2 regions of the Streptomyces sp. NPDC001153 genome follow, and region 2 is predicted to be linked to the other one. Evidence: predicted binding sites of a transcription regulator. Region 2 holds the regulator's gene; the other holds the start of a gene.
The links. Region 2 encodes HspR, which represses chaperone genes until heat shock. Its sites were predicted from a motif close to TTGAGNNNNNNNNNCTCAA; they were not measured.
Positions count from the first base shown of each region.

Region 1 (6,691 bases), on a different contig from region 2:
AGCTGGTCCTCCCGCTGGAAGGGCGGGGCGCCCGCGAGCATCTCGTGGACCACGCAGGCCAGGCTGTACAGGTCGGCCCGGCCGTCCACCGGGCGCCCGGCGATCCGCTCGGGCGCCACATAGTCGAGGGTGCCGACGAACTCGCCCGCGGTGGTGAACCCGGTGAGCGACAGCGACTTCTTCGCCAGTCCGAAGTCGGTGAGATACACGTGCTCGGGGTGATCGCTGTCGACGACCTTGGCGACCAGGACGTTGCCGGGTTTGACGTCCCGGTGCACCAGCTCGCGCGCGTGGGCCGCGTCCAGGGCGGACGCCAGCTGGGCCGTCATGCGCAGCGCGACCGGCACCGGCAGCCGGCCCTCCTGGTCGATCAGGGCGCGCAGGTCCTGCCCGGAGACGTAGCACATGGCGATGTAGAGGAGCCCGTCGAACTCGCCGGCCTCGAAGACGGGGACGATGTTGGGATGGTCGATGGCGGCGGCCACCCGGGACTCCTGGGCGAAACGGCGGCGGAAGGCGTCGTTCCTGGTGTACTCGGGGGCGAGCAGCTTGAGGGCGACCGTCCGGCCGAGGCGCAGGTCCCTGGCGCGGTAGACGACGGCCATGCCCCCACGACCGAGCTCGCGCTCCACCTGGTAGCCCGCGATCTCGGCCCCGATCAGACCGGAGGGGGTCTTGGGGGGCCAACTCACGCCTGAATTCTATCGACCTGTGCCGATATGGGCGCGGTGCGCGGATTGCTGTACGCGCACAGGGCGAAGGCCCGGGTCTCCCTCAGGGGACCCGGGCCTTCACTCATCCCGTGGCGTCCGTCACGCCGCCAGGGGAACCTCCGGCGTCGCGCCGTTCGTCGCGGGCGCGAGTGCCAGTTCCAGGACCTGGCGGACGTCGGTCACGGTGTGGACGTCGAGCTTGTCCAGCACCTCGGCCGGGACGTCGTCCAGGTCGGGTTCGTTGCGCTTGGGGATGATCACGGTGGTCACCCCGGCGCGGTGGGCGGCGAGCAGCTTCTGCTTCACGCCGCCGATGGGCAGCACCCGGCCGGTCAGCGAGACCTCGCCGGTCATGGCGACGTCCGTGCGGACCAGGCGGCCGGAGAGCAGGGACGCCAGGGCCGTCGTCATCGTGACGCCGGCGCTCGGGCCGTCCTTCGGGACCGCGCCCGCCGGGAAGTGGATGTGCACACCCCGGTCCTTCAAGTCGCCCACGGGCAGCTCCAGTTCGGCTCCGTGGCTGCGCAGGAAGCTCAGCGCGATCTGCGCCGACTCCTTCATCACGTCACCGAGCTGACCGGTCAGGGTCAGGCCCGCGGCGCCCGTCTCCGGGTCGGCCAGGGAGGCTTCCACGTAGAGCACGTCGCCGCCCGCGCCGGTGACCGCGAGACCGGTCGCCACACCGGGGACCGACGTACGGCGCTCGGCCGGGTCCTGGGCGGACTCCGGCACGTGGTGCGGGCGCCCGATCAGATCGCGCAGGTCGGCGTCCCTCACGGTGAACGGCAGCTCCCGCTCGCCGAGTTCGTGCTGGGCCGCGACCTTGCGCAGCAGGCGTGCGATCGAGCGCTCCAGGGTGCGGACACCCGCCTCGCGCGTGTACTCGCCGGCCAGCTTGCGCAGGGCGCTCTCCTCCAGAACGACCTCTTCCCTGCCGAGTCCCGCCCGCTCCAGTTGGCGCGGGAGCAGGTGGTCGCGGGCGATGACGACCTTCTCGTCCTCGGTGTAGCCGTCCAGGCGGACGATCTCCATACGGTCGGCGAGCGCCTCCGGGATGGCCTCCAGGACGTTGGCGGTGGCCAGGAACACCACGTCCGACAGGTCGAGTTCGACCTCCAGGTAGTGGTCCCGGAAGGTGTGGTTCTGCGCCGGGTCCAGGACCTCGAGCAGGGCCGCGGCCGGGTCGCCGCGGAAGTCGGAGCCCACCTTGTCGATCTCGTCCAGCAGGACCACCGGGTTCATCGACCCGGCCTCCTTGACGGCCCGCACGATCCGGCCGGGCAGCGCGCCGACGTAGGTACGGCGGTGGCCGCGGATCTCGGCCTCGTCGCGGACGCCGCCGAGGGCGACGCGGACGAACCTGCGGCCCATGGCGTGCGCGACCGACTCACCGAGGCTGGTCTTGCCGACGCCGGGCGGACCCACCAGGGCCAGTACGGCACCGCCGCGCCGGCCGCCGATGACGCCGAGCCCGCGCTCACTGCGCCGCTTGCGCACCGCGAGGTACTCGGTGATGCGCTCCTTCACGTCCTGAAGGCCCGCGTGCTCGGCGTCCAGGACCGCCTTGGCGCCCTGGATGTCGTAGGCGTCCTCGGTCCGCTCGTTCCAGGGCATCTCCAGGACGGTGTCCAGCCAGGTGCGGATCCAGGAGCCCTCCGGGGACTGGTCGCTGGACCGCTCCAGCTTGTCGACCTCCTTGAGCGCGGCCTCGCGGACCTTCTCCGGCAGGTCGGCGGCCTCGACGCGGGCGCGGTAGTCGTCGGACTCCTCGCCGTCCTGCTCGCCGTTCAGCTCGCGCAGTTCCTTGCGGACGGCCTCCAGCTGGCGGCGCAGCAGGAACTCGCGCTGCTGCTTGTCGACGCCCTCCTGGACGTCCTTGGCGATGGTCTCGGCCACCTCCTGCTCGGCGAGGTGGTCGCGGAGCTGCTGTGCGGCGAGCTTGAGCCGGGCCACCGGGTCGGCGGTCTCCAGCAGTTCGACCTTCTGTTCGATGGTCAGGAACGGCGAGTATCCGGAGTTGTCGGCGAGCGCGGCGACGTCGTCGATGGCCTGGACGCGGTCCACGACCTGCCAGGCGCCGCGCTTCTTCAGCCAGGCGGTGGCGAGCGCCTTGTACTCCTTGACGAGGTCGGCGACCTGGCCCGGCAGCGGGTCCGGCACGCTCTCGTCGATGCGGGCGCCCTCGACCCACAGGGCCGCGCCGGGACCGGTGGTGCCGGCGCCGATGCGCACCCGGCTCCGGCCGCGGATCAGAGCCCCCGGGTCACCGTCGGCCAGCCGGCCGACCTGCTCGACCGTGCCCAGCACACCGGTCTTCGCGTACGTGCCGTCGATGCGGGGCACCAGCAGCACCCTGGGCTTGCCCGGTTCCGACCGGGCGGCGGCCTGCGCGGCCTCCACCGCGGCCCGTACCTCGGCGTCGCTCAGGTCCAGCGGAACCACCATGCCGGGCAGCACGACCTCGTCGTCGAGCGGCAGCACGGGCAGGACGAGCGTGAACGCCGGTGACTCAGTAGCCATGATCTCCCCTTCGGCAGTCAAGTTGAGCTATGCCGACTCAACCGTTGAGGGGAGGGCTGGTGTTCCCCTTGTCTGTTCGCTCTCAGCGATCACGTTCGCCCAAGGGGGTGCCGTGGAAGGTGCGTTCGCGGGTGAGGGTGCGGGTGCGCGGCGCTTTCGCGCGCCCGCGCGGCGGAGCCGCACATCGGTACAGTCCCGCGCCCCTATCGGGGCGCGTCAACCCACCGGCGTACAAAAGGCCAGCTCGCCACACCTATCGTCAGCGCGATCAGGTGGCCCCAGTTCGTCATCGGGTCCACGAAGGCGATCAGGTCGCTCACGAGTTCGGCGGCCGTCAGGGCGAGAAGGGGCCAGCGGAGCCAGGGACGCAGGAGGCCCGACAGGGCGCCGATGCTGCCTGCCACGCCGAAGCTGATGCCGTAGTCGAGGCGGTGCAGTGAGGTGGGCGGAAGGTGGCCGACCAGGACGGCGAGGCCCACGGGGATCTCGGTGGCGAGCGTGGCCAGGACGTGCCCGGCGAGGAAGACGCAGGCCGCACGCGCGCCCCCTATCCGCCGCTCCAGCGCGGTGAGCACCAGCACGAACGCCACCGCGTACGGCGAGAGGACACCGCCCGCGATCCACAGCGCGCTCGCCAGCAGCACCACCGCGGGTGTGCGCACCAGGTGGGCCACGTCCGTGCTGGAGTCCTGGTAGAGGGCCTGCACCAGGGCGGGGTCGGCCAGGGTCGCGAACACGGAGGTGACGGCCAGGACGGCCATGTAGGCGAAGGTGAACGGGGTGCCCGCGGGGGTGGGCAGCAGCCGCCACAGCCGCGGAACCGAGAGCGGAAAGGGGAGCGAGAGCGGGAGCGGTGCGGCCGGACGCCCTTCGACGGGGGCGGGTCCGGGAGCGGGAGCGAGGGGCGTGGCGTGCCGCTGGCGTGGCACGCCGTCCAGCAGGTCCGCGATCGCGGGCACCGGGACGGCGCCGAGGCCGTCCGGAAAGGGCGCGCCCGTCAGGGGCGGGGACGCGGCCGCCGCAGGGCCCGTCGCGGTCCGTTCCACGCTGTGGCACTCCTTCCGTTCTGCCCCAACCCTTCGGCTTCCGGGGGCCGCTGTCTATGACCGACGCCACGCGAGAGCCGATTCACAGCAACCTCCTACGTTCCGGCCGCGTCCTCGCCCCGCACCGAAAGGGTGCACATCAGTGCGACATTTCTAATTCCCGTGAAGGTCAAGGTGTGTTCAAGGAGGATGGGTGCATGACTGCCGTGTACGACTCCCCCGTGATCCTCGACCGGCGCGACGGCCCGTACGGCGAGGTGGTGCTGCGCCGGCACGGAGCACTGTTGCAGATCATCGCCAACGGCTGCTTCCTGATGGACACCTCCGACGGCCGCTCGGAGCGGCTGCTGGTCGACGCCGCGTACCGGGCGCTGGACGGGCGGCCGGAGCCGAACGTGCTGATCGGCGGGCTGGGCGTGGGGTTCTCACTCGCACATGCCGCGGCGAGCCCCGGGTGGGGGCGGATCACCGTCGTGGAGCGGGAGCCCGCCGTCATCGACTGGCACCGGGACGGGCCGCTGGCGGCGGTCTCCGCCACGGCGCTCGCCGACCCGCGCACCGAGGTCGTGCAGGATGACCTCGTGGCGTTCGTCAATGAGACATCCGACACGTTCGACGCGCTCTGCCTGGACATCGACAACGGTCCCGGCTGGACGGTCACGGACGGCAACCACACCCTCTACTCACCCGCCGGACTCGCCGCCTGCGCAAGGGTGTTGACTTGCGGCGGGGTGCTCGCGGTGTGGTCCGCCGAACCGTCTCCGGAATTTGAAGGTACCTTGCGGAATGCCGGGTTCCAGCAGGTGCGTACCGAAGAGGTGCCCGTTGCCCGGGGCGTTCCGGACGCCGTGCACCTCGGCGTCCGCCCTGGATAGCGACAGCACGGTGGATCCCCGTAATGTGCTGCCCTGACGCGGATCATTCAAGCGTCAATCGCAGACATGGGATCACCCCACTGGTTCCGGAAAGCAACAAGCAGGGGCGGGCGATGGAGCAGACACACACCTCCCAGAGCGGCGCGGCGACGACCACCCCGGGCGCACAGCGCCGGGTGCTGGTCGTCGAGGACGACCCCACGATCGTCGACGCCATCGCGGCCCGGCTGCGTGCCGAGGGATTTCTCGTACAGACCGCGACGGACGGCCCGGCCGCCGTCGACACGGCCGAGGCCTGGCAGCCCGACCTGCTGATCCTCGACATCATGCTGCCGGGCTTCGACGGCCTGGAGGTCTGCCGGCGGGTGCAGGCGCAGCGCCCGGTGCCGGTGCTGATGCTGACCGCGCGCGACGACGAGACGGACATGCTGGTCGGTCTCGGCGTCGGCGCGGACGACTACATGACCAAGCCGTTCTCGATGCGGGAGCTGGCCGCACGCGTGCACGTGCTGCTGCGCCGGGTGGAGCGGGCGGCGCTGGCCGCGGCCACCCCGCGCTCCGGCATCCTGCGGCTCGGCGAGCTGGAGATCGACCACGCACAGCGCCGGGTGCGGGTGAAGTCCGAGGACGTCCATCTCACGCCCACCGAGTTCGACCTGCTGGTGTGCCTGGCGAACACCCCGCGCGCGGTGCTCTCCCGGGAGCAGCTGCTGGCCGAGGTGTGGGACTGGGCGGACGCCTCCGGCACCCGTACGGTCGACAGCCACATCAAGGCGCTGCGCCGGAAGATCGGCGCCGAGCGGATCCGTACGGTGCACGGCGTCGGGTACGCGCTGGAGACGCCCACGCCATGAGCGTCGACGGGCGTCAGGCCGCGCGGAGAAGCCCCGGGGAGGATCCCTGGGGCGGCGTGCGCCCGTTCTCGATCAAGACCAAGCTGGGCGCGCTCGTCGTCATCTCGGTGCTGATCACCACCGGTCTGTCGATGATCGCGGTGCACACCAAGACCGAGCTGCGCTTCATCACGGTCTTCTCCATGATCGCCACCCTGCTGATCACGCAGTTCGTGGCGCACTCGCTCACCATGCCGCTGGACGAGATGAACGCGGTGGCGCGGTCGATCTCCGAGGGCGACTACACCCGCCGGGTGAGCGACGGCCGCCGGGACGAGCTGGGCGACCTGGCCCAGACGATCAACGTCATGGCGGACGAGCTGGAGGCCCAGGACCGCCAGCGCAAGGAGCTGGTCGCCAACGTCTCCCACGAGCTGCGCACCCCGATCGCGGGCCTGCGCGCGGTGCTGGAGAACATCGTCGACGGGGTCACCGAGGCCGACCCGGAGACCATGCGGACGGCCCTGAAGCAGACCGAGCGGCTGGGCCGGCTCGTGGAGACCCTGCTGGACCTGTCCCGGCTGGACAACGGCGTCGTACCGCTGAAGATGCGGCGCTTCGAGGTGTGGCCGTACCTCTCGGGCGTGCTGAAGGAGGCCAACATGGTGGCCTCGGCGCGCGCGGGCATCGCCTCCGGCTCCGGC
Region 1 is NZ_JBSFJZ010000022.1:144,849-151,539, forward strand. It holds gene ACWDEN_RS25165 (serine/threonine-protein kinase) at 1-692, opposite strand, end outside; gene lon (endopeptidase La) at 813-3,233, opposite strand; gene ACWDEN_RS25175 (rhomboid-like protein) at 3,437-4,279, opposite strand; gene ACWDEN_RS25180 (spermine/spermidine synthase domain-containing protein) at 4,477-5,154, shown strand; gene ACWDEN_RS25185 (response regulator transcription factor) at 5,268-6,008, shown strand; gene ACWDEN_RS25190 (HAMP domain-containing sensor histidine kinase) at 6,005-6,691, shown strand, end outside.
Region 1: the regulator HspR is predicted to act here: its motif matches at 3,256-3,274, upstream of lon (endopeptidase La).

Region 2 (6,691 bases):
AAGGACTACTACAAGGTCCTCGGCGTCCCCAAGGACGCCACCGAGGCCGAGATCAAGAAGGCGTACCGGAAGCTCGCCCGCGAGTTCCACCCGGACGCCAACAAGGGCAACGCCAAGGCCGAGGAGCGCTTCAAGGAGATCTCCGAGGCGAACGACGTCCTCGGCGACCCCAAGAAGCGCAAGGAGTACGACGAGGCTCGCGCCCTGTTCGGCAACGGCGGCTTCCGCCCCGGGCCGGGCGCCGGCGGCTCCTTCAACTTCGACCTGGGCGACCTCTTCGGAGGCGGCGGGACCACCACCCAGGGCGGAGGCTTCGGGGGCGGCATCGGTGACGTCTTCGGGGGCCTGTTCAACCGCGGCGGCACCGCCGGCACGCGTACCCAGCCCCGGCGCGGCCAGGACATCGAGTCCGAGGTCACGCTGAGCTTCACGGAGGCCATCGAGGGCGCCACGGTGCCCCTGCGGATGTCCTCCCAGGCGCCCTGCAAGGCCTGCTCGGGCACCGGCGACAAGAACGGCACACCGCGCGTGTGCCCGACCTGTGTCGGCACCGGGCAGGTCGCCCGGGGCTCCGGCGGCGGCTTCTCGCTCACCGACCCCTGCCCCGACTGCAAGGGCCGCGGCCTGATCGCCGAGCACCCCTGCATGGAGTGCAAGGGCAGCGGCCGCGCCAAGTCCTCGCGGACCATGCAGGTCCGCATCCCGGCCGGAGTCACCGACGGCCAGCGGATCCGGCTGCGCGGCAAGGGCGCGCCCGGCGAGCGGGGCGGACCGGCGGGCGACCTGTACGTGGTCGTGCACGTCGGCGAGCACCCGGTGTTCGGGCGCAAGGGAGACAACCTCACGGTGACCGTCCCGGTGACCTTCGCCGAGGCCGCGCTCGGCGGCGAGGTGCGGGTCCCCACCCTGGGCGGCCCGCCCGTCACCCTGAAACTGCCGCCCGGCACGCCCAACGGCCGCACCATGCGCGCCCGGGGCAAGGGCGCGGTCCGCAAGGACGGCACCCGCGGTGACCTGTTGGTCACCGTCGAGGTGCGTGTGCCCAAGGACGTGTCGGGGAAGGCTCGTGACGCGCTCGAGGCGTATCGCGAGGCGACCGCGGGCGAGGATCCGCGGGCGGAGCTGTTCGAGGCCGCGAAGGGAGACTGAGAGAGATGGACGGCCGTCGACGTAACCCGTATGAACTGACCGAGGAGACCCCGGTCTACGTCATCTCGGTGGCGGCCCAGCTCTCCGGACTCCACCCGCAGACGCTGCGCCAGTACGACCGCCTGGGCCTGGTCTCCCCGGACCGCACCGCGGGCCGGGGCCGCCGCTACTCGGCCCGCGACATCGAACTGCTGCGCACCGTCCAGCAGTTGTCGCAGGACGAGGGCATCAACCTGGCCGGCATCAAGCGCATCATCGAACTGGAGAACCAGGTCGCCGCGCTGCAGTCCCGCGTCGCGGAGCTGGAGGCGGCCCTGGACGGCGCGGCGGCCGCGATGCAGCAGCGCGAGGCCGCCGTCCACGCCTCCTACCGCCGCGACCTGGTCCCGTACCAGGAGGTCCAGCAGACCAGCGCGCTGGTGGTGTGGCGGCCGAAGCGGCAGCAGGACTGACGCGGGACCGAGTGGACCACCAGGGGCCGGCAGAAGCGATTCCGCCGGCCCCTTCGCCGTACCTGCCGGCGGTGCACCACGCTCCGGCACCTCCACCGAGCCGCCCGACTCTTCGGCCGAGAATGTTCGGTCGGGTGTGCGAGGCGGGCGGGCGTCGGTGAAGGGTCCGTAACGGGGGCATGAAGGGGGATTCGCGTAGTCTTTCCAGGCCTTCACGGGCTGCGCGGAGCGTGATGTTGCCATCTCGTTAAGTGGTTCCGCTTGACGCCGGGTGCGGCCTACGCGTTGTCTTTTCAGACACCTGGGTCGTATAGCTGCCCTACGTCCGGAACGCACCTGAAGTGAGCCCTCGAATGCGTCGTATCGCCATATCCGTGGCCGCATCCACGATGACCCTCTCGCTCGCCGGTTGTGGCGTGCTGGGAGCGACGGGGGACGGCGCGAGCGCGAGCCCGAGCAAGGGCAACGACATCACCGTGGGCCTGCTGCTGCCGGAGAAGGCCAACACCCGCTACGACAAGTTCGACTACCCCATCATCAAGAACAAGGTGGCCGAACTCACCGGCAAGCAGGGCAAGGTGGAGTACGCCAACGCCGACGCGGACGCCTCCCAGCAGGCCTCGCAGATGCAGAAGATGATCGACGAGAAGGTCGACATCATCATGATCGACGCGGTCGACTCGCACGCCATCGCCCCCGAGGTGAAGAAGGCCAAGGACGCGGGCATTCCGGTCATCGCCTACGACCGTCTCGCCGAGGGCCCGATCGACGCCTACGTCTCCTTCGACAACGAGCTCGTCGGCGAGGTGCAGGGCCGCACCCTGCTGGAGGCCCTCGGCTCGGCCGACAGCTCCAACAAGATCGTCATGGTGAACGGCTCGCCCACCGACCCCAACGCCAAGCAGTTCAAGCAGGGCGCGCTCTCCGAGCTGACCGGCAAGGTGACGATCGCGGCGACGTACGACACCACGGACTGGAAGCCGGAGCTCGCCCAGACCGAGATGGCCAGGGCCATCAGCGCGATCGGCAAGAACAACATCGCCGGCGTCTACGCCGCCAACGACGGCATGGCCGGCGGTGTCATCAAGGCCCTGAAGGCCGCCGGCGTCACGAACCTGCCCCCGGTCACCGGCCAGGACGCGGAACTCGACGCCGTCCAGCGGATCGTGGCCGGTGAGCAGTACATGAGCGTCTACAAGGCCTACCCGGACGAGGCCGAGGCCGCCGCGCAGATGGCCGTCGCCAGGGTCCGCAGCCAGGACATCCAGTTCGACGCGCTCACCCAGGACAAGGTCGACAGCCCCACCACCAAGGCCATCCCGTCCAAGCTGATCCAGCCGGTCGCCCTGACCAAGGGCAACATCAAGTCCACGGTCGTCGCGGACGGCATCTACACCGTGGCCGACATCTGCACGCCCAAGTACAAGGCTGCGTGCACGGCGCTCGGCCTGAAGTAGGCGTCCGAAGGCGTACGGGGCTGCGCGGCGCCCCGTCCCGCGCCACCCCCGTGGGCGCGGGACGGGTCCCCTCCGGGTGTGCCGGTGACACCTGGGGGAAGTGGGACCAACGATGCCGTGACGTGGTCCGGGCCACCACCATCAGCTTGTTGCAATGCGAGGGGCGGAGCCTGGCCGATACCCGGACATAACTGCGTTTAACGGCGGCCCTGTTGTGGAGAGCCGTGTTGCGGACCCGGTCGGCGCCGCGCATAGTTGCGCTGCGGAAGTGGCAGCACACCGGGGGTGAAATGGGCGATGGCCGGGCGCGGGGCGGAGGAACATCCACACGGCGCCGACCGACTGTGCGCGGCCGGCGACCGGGTCTATTCCCGGGCCGTACGCCGGGGGCGCGTGCCGCGCACTGATGCCGAGGCGGTGCCCTGCCTGCTGGAACTGGCCCTGCTGCACCCGGATCCCGACGACATGGACTGGCTGGTGCCGACCTCCCCGCAGGAGGTCATGACCAGGCTGCTGCGCGGGGTCTACGACGAGGTCAGCGAGAGCCAGCGGCGGGTGGGCTCGGCGGTGGCCGCCTTCGAGTGGTACGCCGGACTCGGCCGTCAGCTGGGCGCACTGGCCGCACCGGCCGAGGGCAGCGCGATCCGGGTGCTGGACGGGCTCTCCCGGATCCAGGCCGCGATGGACGAGGCGACCGAGGCGTGCACGACCGAGGTGCTCACCGTGCAGCCCGGCGGCATCCGCCGGGAGGCCGAGCTGACCGAGGGGCTGCACCGGGCACTGGCCCTGCGCGGCCGGGGCGTGCGCATGCGCGACCTGTACACGCACGTGGCCCGGCACGGCCAGGGCCTGCTCAACTACCTGGAGCTGATGGGCGACACGGTCGAGGCCCGCACCCTGGACGAGGTGATCGACCGGCTCATCCTGTTCGACCGCACGGTGGCCTTCATCCCGGCCAACGCCGACCGCACGATGGCCCTGGAACTGCGTCACCCGGCCCTGGTCGAATACCTGGTGACGGTCTTCGAGCGGCTCTGGCGCCTCGCCATCCCGCTGACGGCCCCCCTCCCCGACACCGGCATCGAGGGCATCTCGCACCGCGAGCAGTCCATCGCCGCGCTGCTCGCCGAGGGCCACCAGGACGCCGTGATCGCCGAGCGGCTCGGCATCAGCGTGCGCACCTGCCGGGCCCATATCGCCCGGCTGTCGGAGACCCTCGGCGCGGCCAGCCGTACCCAGCTGGGCGTGCGGATCGCCCAGGTCGGCCTGGACGGCCACCGCGGGCCCGGCCTGCCGGCCGGCGCGCTCACGGTTCCTGATCAAGAATCCCCGAGCGTGCGATGAGATAGCCCAGCTGGGCCCGGCTGTCGCTGCCCAGGGTGGCGGCGAGCTTGGCGATGTGCAGGCGGGCGGTGCGGATGTTCATGCCGAGGCGGTCGGCGATGACGGCGTCGGTGTGCCCCTCGACGAGCAGGGTGGCGATGGCGCGCTGGCGGGGCGTGACGCCGTTCACCGACGGCGGCTGCACCGCCTTCGGGAACATCGGCGTGGCCAGCCGCCAGAGCCGCTCGAAGGTCGTGACGAAGTACTTGATCAGCGCCGGGTGACGGACCTCCAGGGCGAGCGTGCCGTCGTCGGCGGCGGGCAGGAAGGCGACCTTGCGGTCGATCACGATGAGCCGGTCCGGCACCTCGTCGAGGCTGCGGGCCTCGGTGTCGCCGCGCCGGAAGTGCTCCAACGGCCCGTACACCTCCGGCACATGGCGCAGGGTGTGCTGGTAGAGGGTGCGGATACGGCCGCCGCGGTCCAGCAGCGCCTGATCGCGCCCGAAGGCGGTGTCGCGGGCCACCTCTCCGCGCGGGCCGGTGAGGCCGGCGTGCGGCTGGATGGTCAGGGACTCCTCGGTGGCGTCGACCATCGCGTCGGTGATGGCCCGGTTGATCTGCTCGGTGCCGCTGAGCAGCCGCAGCATCGCCGGCCCGGCGCCGGTGCCGGAGTCCTGCCGTACGTCGATCCGCAGGAGCGGCCCGAACCGCTCCACCAGCCGGTCCTCGCGCCGCCGTTCCTCGGCGACCCGTGCCGCGGAGGCGCGCAGCAGCCGGTGCAGTGCCGCGGTGGGCGCGACCGGTTCGAGCTGTCCGACGTCGTCCAGCGCCGGGTGGAGCAGGCCGAATTCGGTGAGACAGGGCACGTCGGCGGCCTCGCCGACGGGGATCCGCCCCTCCCGCAGGGCCCGCTCGTACACCTCCTCACCGGCGGCGCACAACTCCTCGACCCCGTGTTCCCGGTGCGTCACCGGCCCGCCTCCCCCTGGACGTCGAGGATCCCGGACCGCCCGATGAGGTAGCCCAGCTGGGCCCGGCTGTCGCTGCCCAGGGTGGCGGCGAGCTTGGCGATGTGCAGGCGGGCGGTGCGGATGTTCATGCCGAGTCTCTCCGCGATGTGGGCGTCGGTGTGGCCTTCGATCAGGAGGGCGGCGATGGCGCGCTGGCGGGGCGTGATGCCGTTCAGGGTGGGCGGCTGGGCGGCTACGGGGTACATGGGGGTGGCCAGGCGCCAGAGGCGGTCGAAGGCGGTGGCGAGGAACTCGACGAGGGCGGGATGGCGGATCTCCAGGGCGAGGGTGCGGTCGGCGTTGGCCGGGATGAAGGCCACCGTGCGGTCCACGACGATGAGGCGGTCGGTGATCTCGTCGAGGGTGCGGGCCTCGGCGGCGCCTCGCAGCTGCTCGTAGCGGGCGAGGACCGAGGGCGCGTGCCGGAGGGTGTGCTGGTAGAGCGTGCGGATACGGCCGCCGCGGTCGAGGAAGTCCTGGTCGCGGGCGAGTGCCTCGGCGCGCGCCTCGGCAGGCGTGCGGGTGTGGCTGATGTGCGGCTGGACGGCGAGCAGTTCGCCATGGCCGGCGGCCATGGCCCGGGTGATGGCCTGGCCGATGCGCGGGAGCCCGCTGAGGACGGCGACCGCCGGCGGGTCGTCGGCCCCGGCGTGCCGGCCGTCGATCCGCAGCAGGGGTTCGAACAGATCGGCCAGCCGGGCCTCGCGCCGCCGCTCGTCGGCGATGCGGTCCTCCGAGGCGCGCAGCAACCGGTGCAGGGCGACGGCGGGTGCGAGGGGCTCCAGTGTGTCCGGGGCCCCGGCCGACGGCCGCAGCAGGCCGAAGTCGACCAGGCAGGGCGCCCCCTCGGCGTCCCCGGCACGCAGGTGACCGTCTCGCAGCGCGCGTGCGTACAGCGCCGCTCCCTCGGCGCACAGGTCCTCCGCACCGTGTGCCACATGCGTGGCCCGGGCCATCGTGCCCTCCCTCCCGGACTCAGAGGTCCTGGTCCAGGATCCCCGACTGCGCTATGAGAAAGCCCAGCTGGGCCCGGCTGCCGCTGCCCAGGGCCGTCGCGAGCTTGGCGATGTGGGCGCGGCACGTGCGGACGTTCATGCCCAGGCGCCGGGCGATGGCCTCGTCCACGTGCCCCTCGACCAGCAGCTTGGCGATGGAGTGCTGGATCTCCGTGATGCCGTCGGGGGCGGTCTCGTAGGGGGCGCCGGCGCTCAGCGGGACCGCGCGGGCCCACATGAACTCGAAGACCTTGACCAGGTAGCGGACGAGCCCCGGATGCCGGAGTTCCAGGGCGATCTCCC
Region 2 is NZ_JBSFJZ010000017.1:141,141-147,831, reverse strand. It holds gene dnaJ (molecular chaperone DnaJ) at 1-1,149, shown strand, start outside; gene ACWDEN_RS21095 (heat shock protein transcriptional repressor HspR) at 1,155-1,601, shown strand; gene ACWDEN_RS21090 (sugar ABC transporter substrate-binding protein) at 1,955-3,058, shown strand; gene ACWDEN_RS21085 (helix-turn-helix transcriptional regulator) at 3,356-4,402, shown strand; gene ACWDEN_RS21080 (helix-turn-helix transcriptional regulator) at 4,365-5,354, opposite strand; gene ACWDEN_RS21075 (helix-turn-helix transcriptional regulator) at 5,351-6,349, opposite strand; gene ACWDEN_RS21070 (helix-turn-helix transcriptional regulator) at 6,369-6,691, opposite strand, start outside.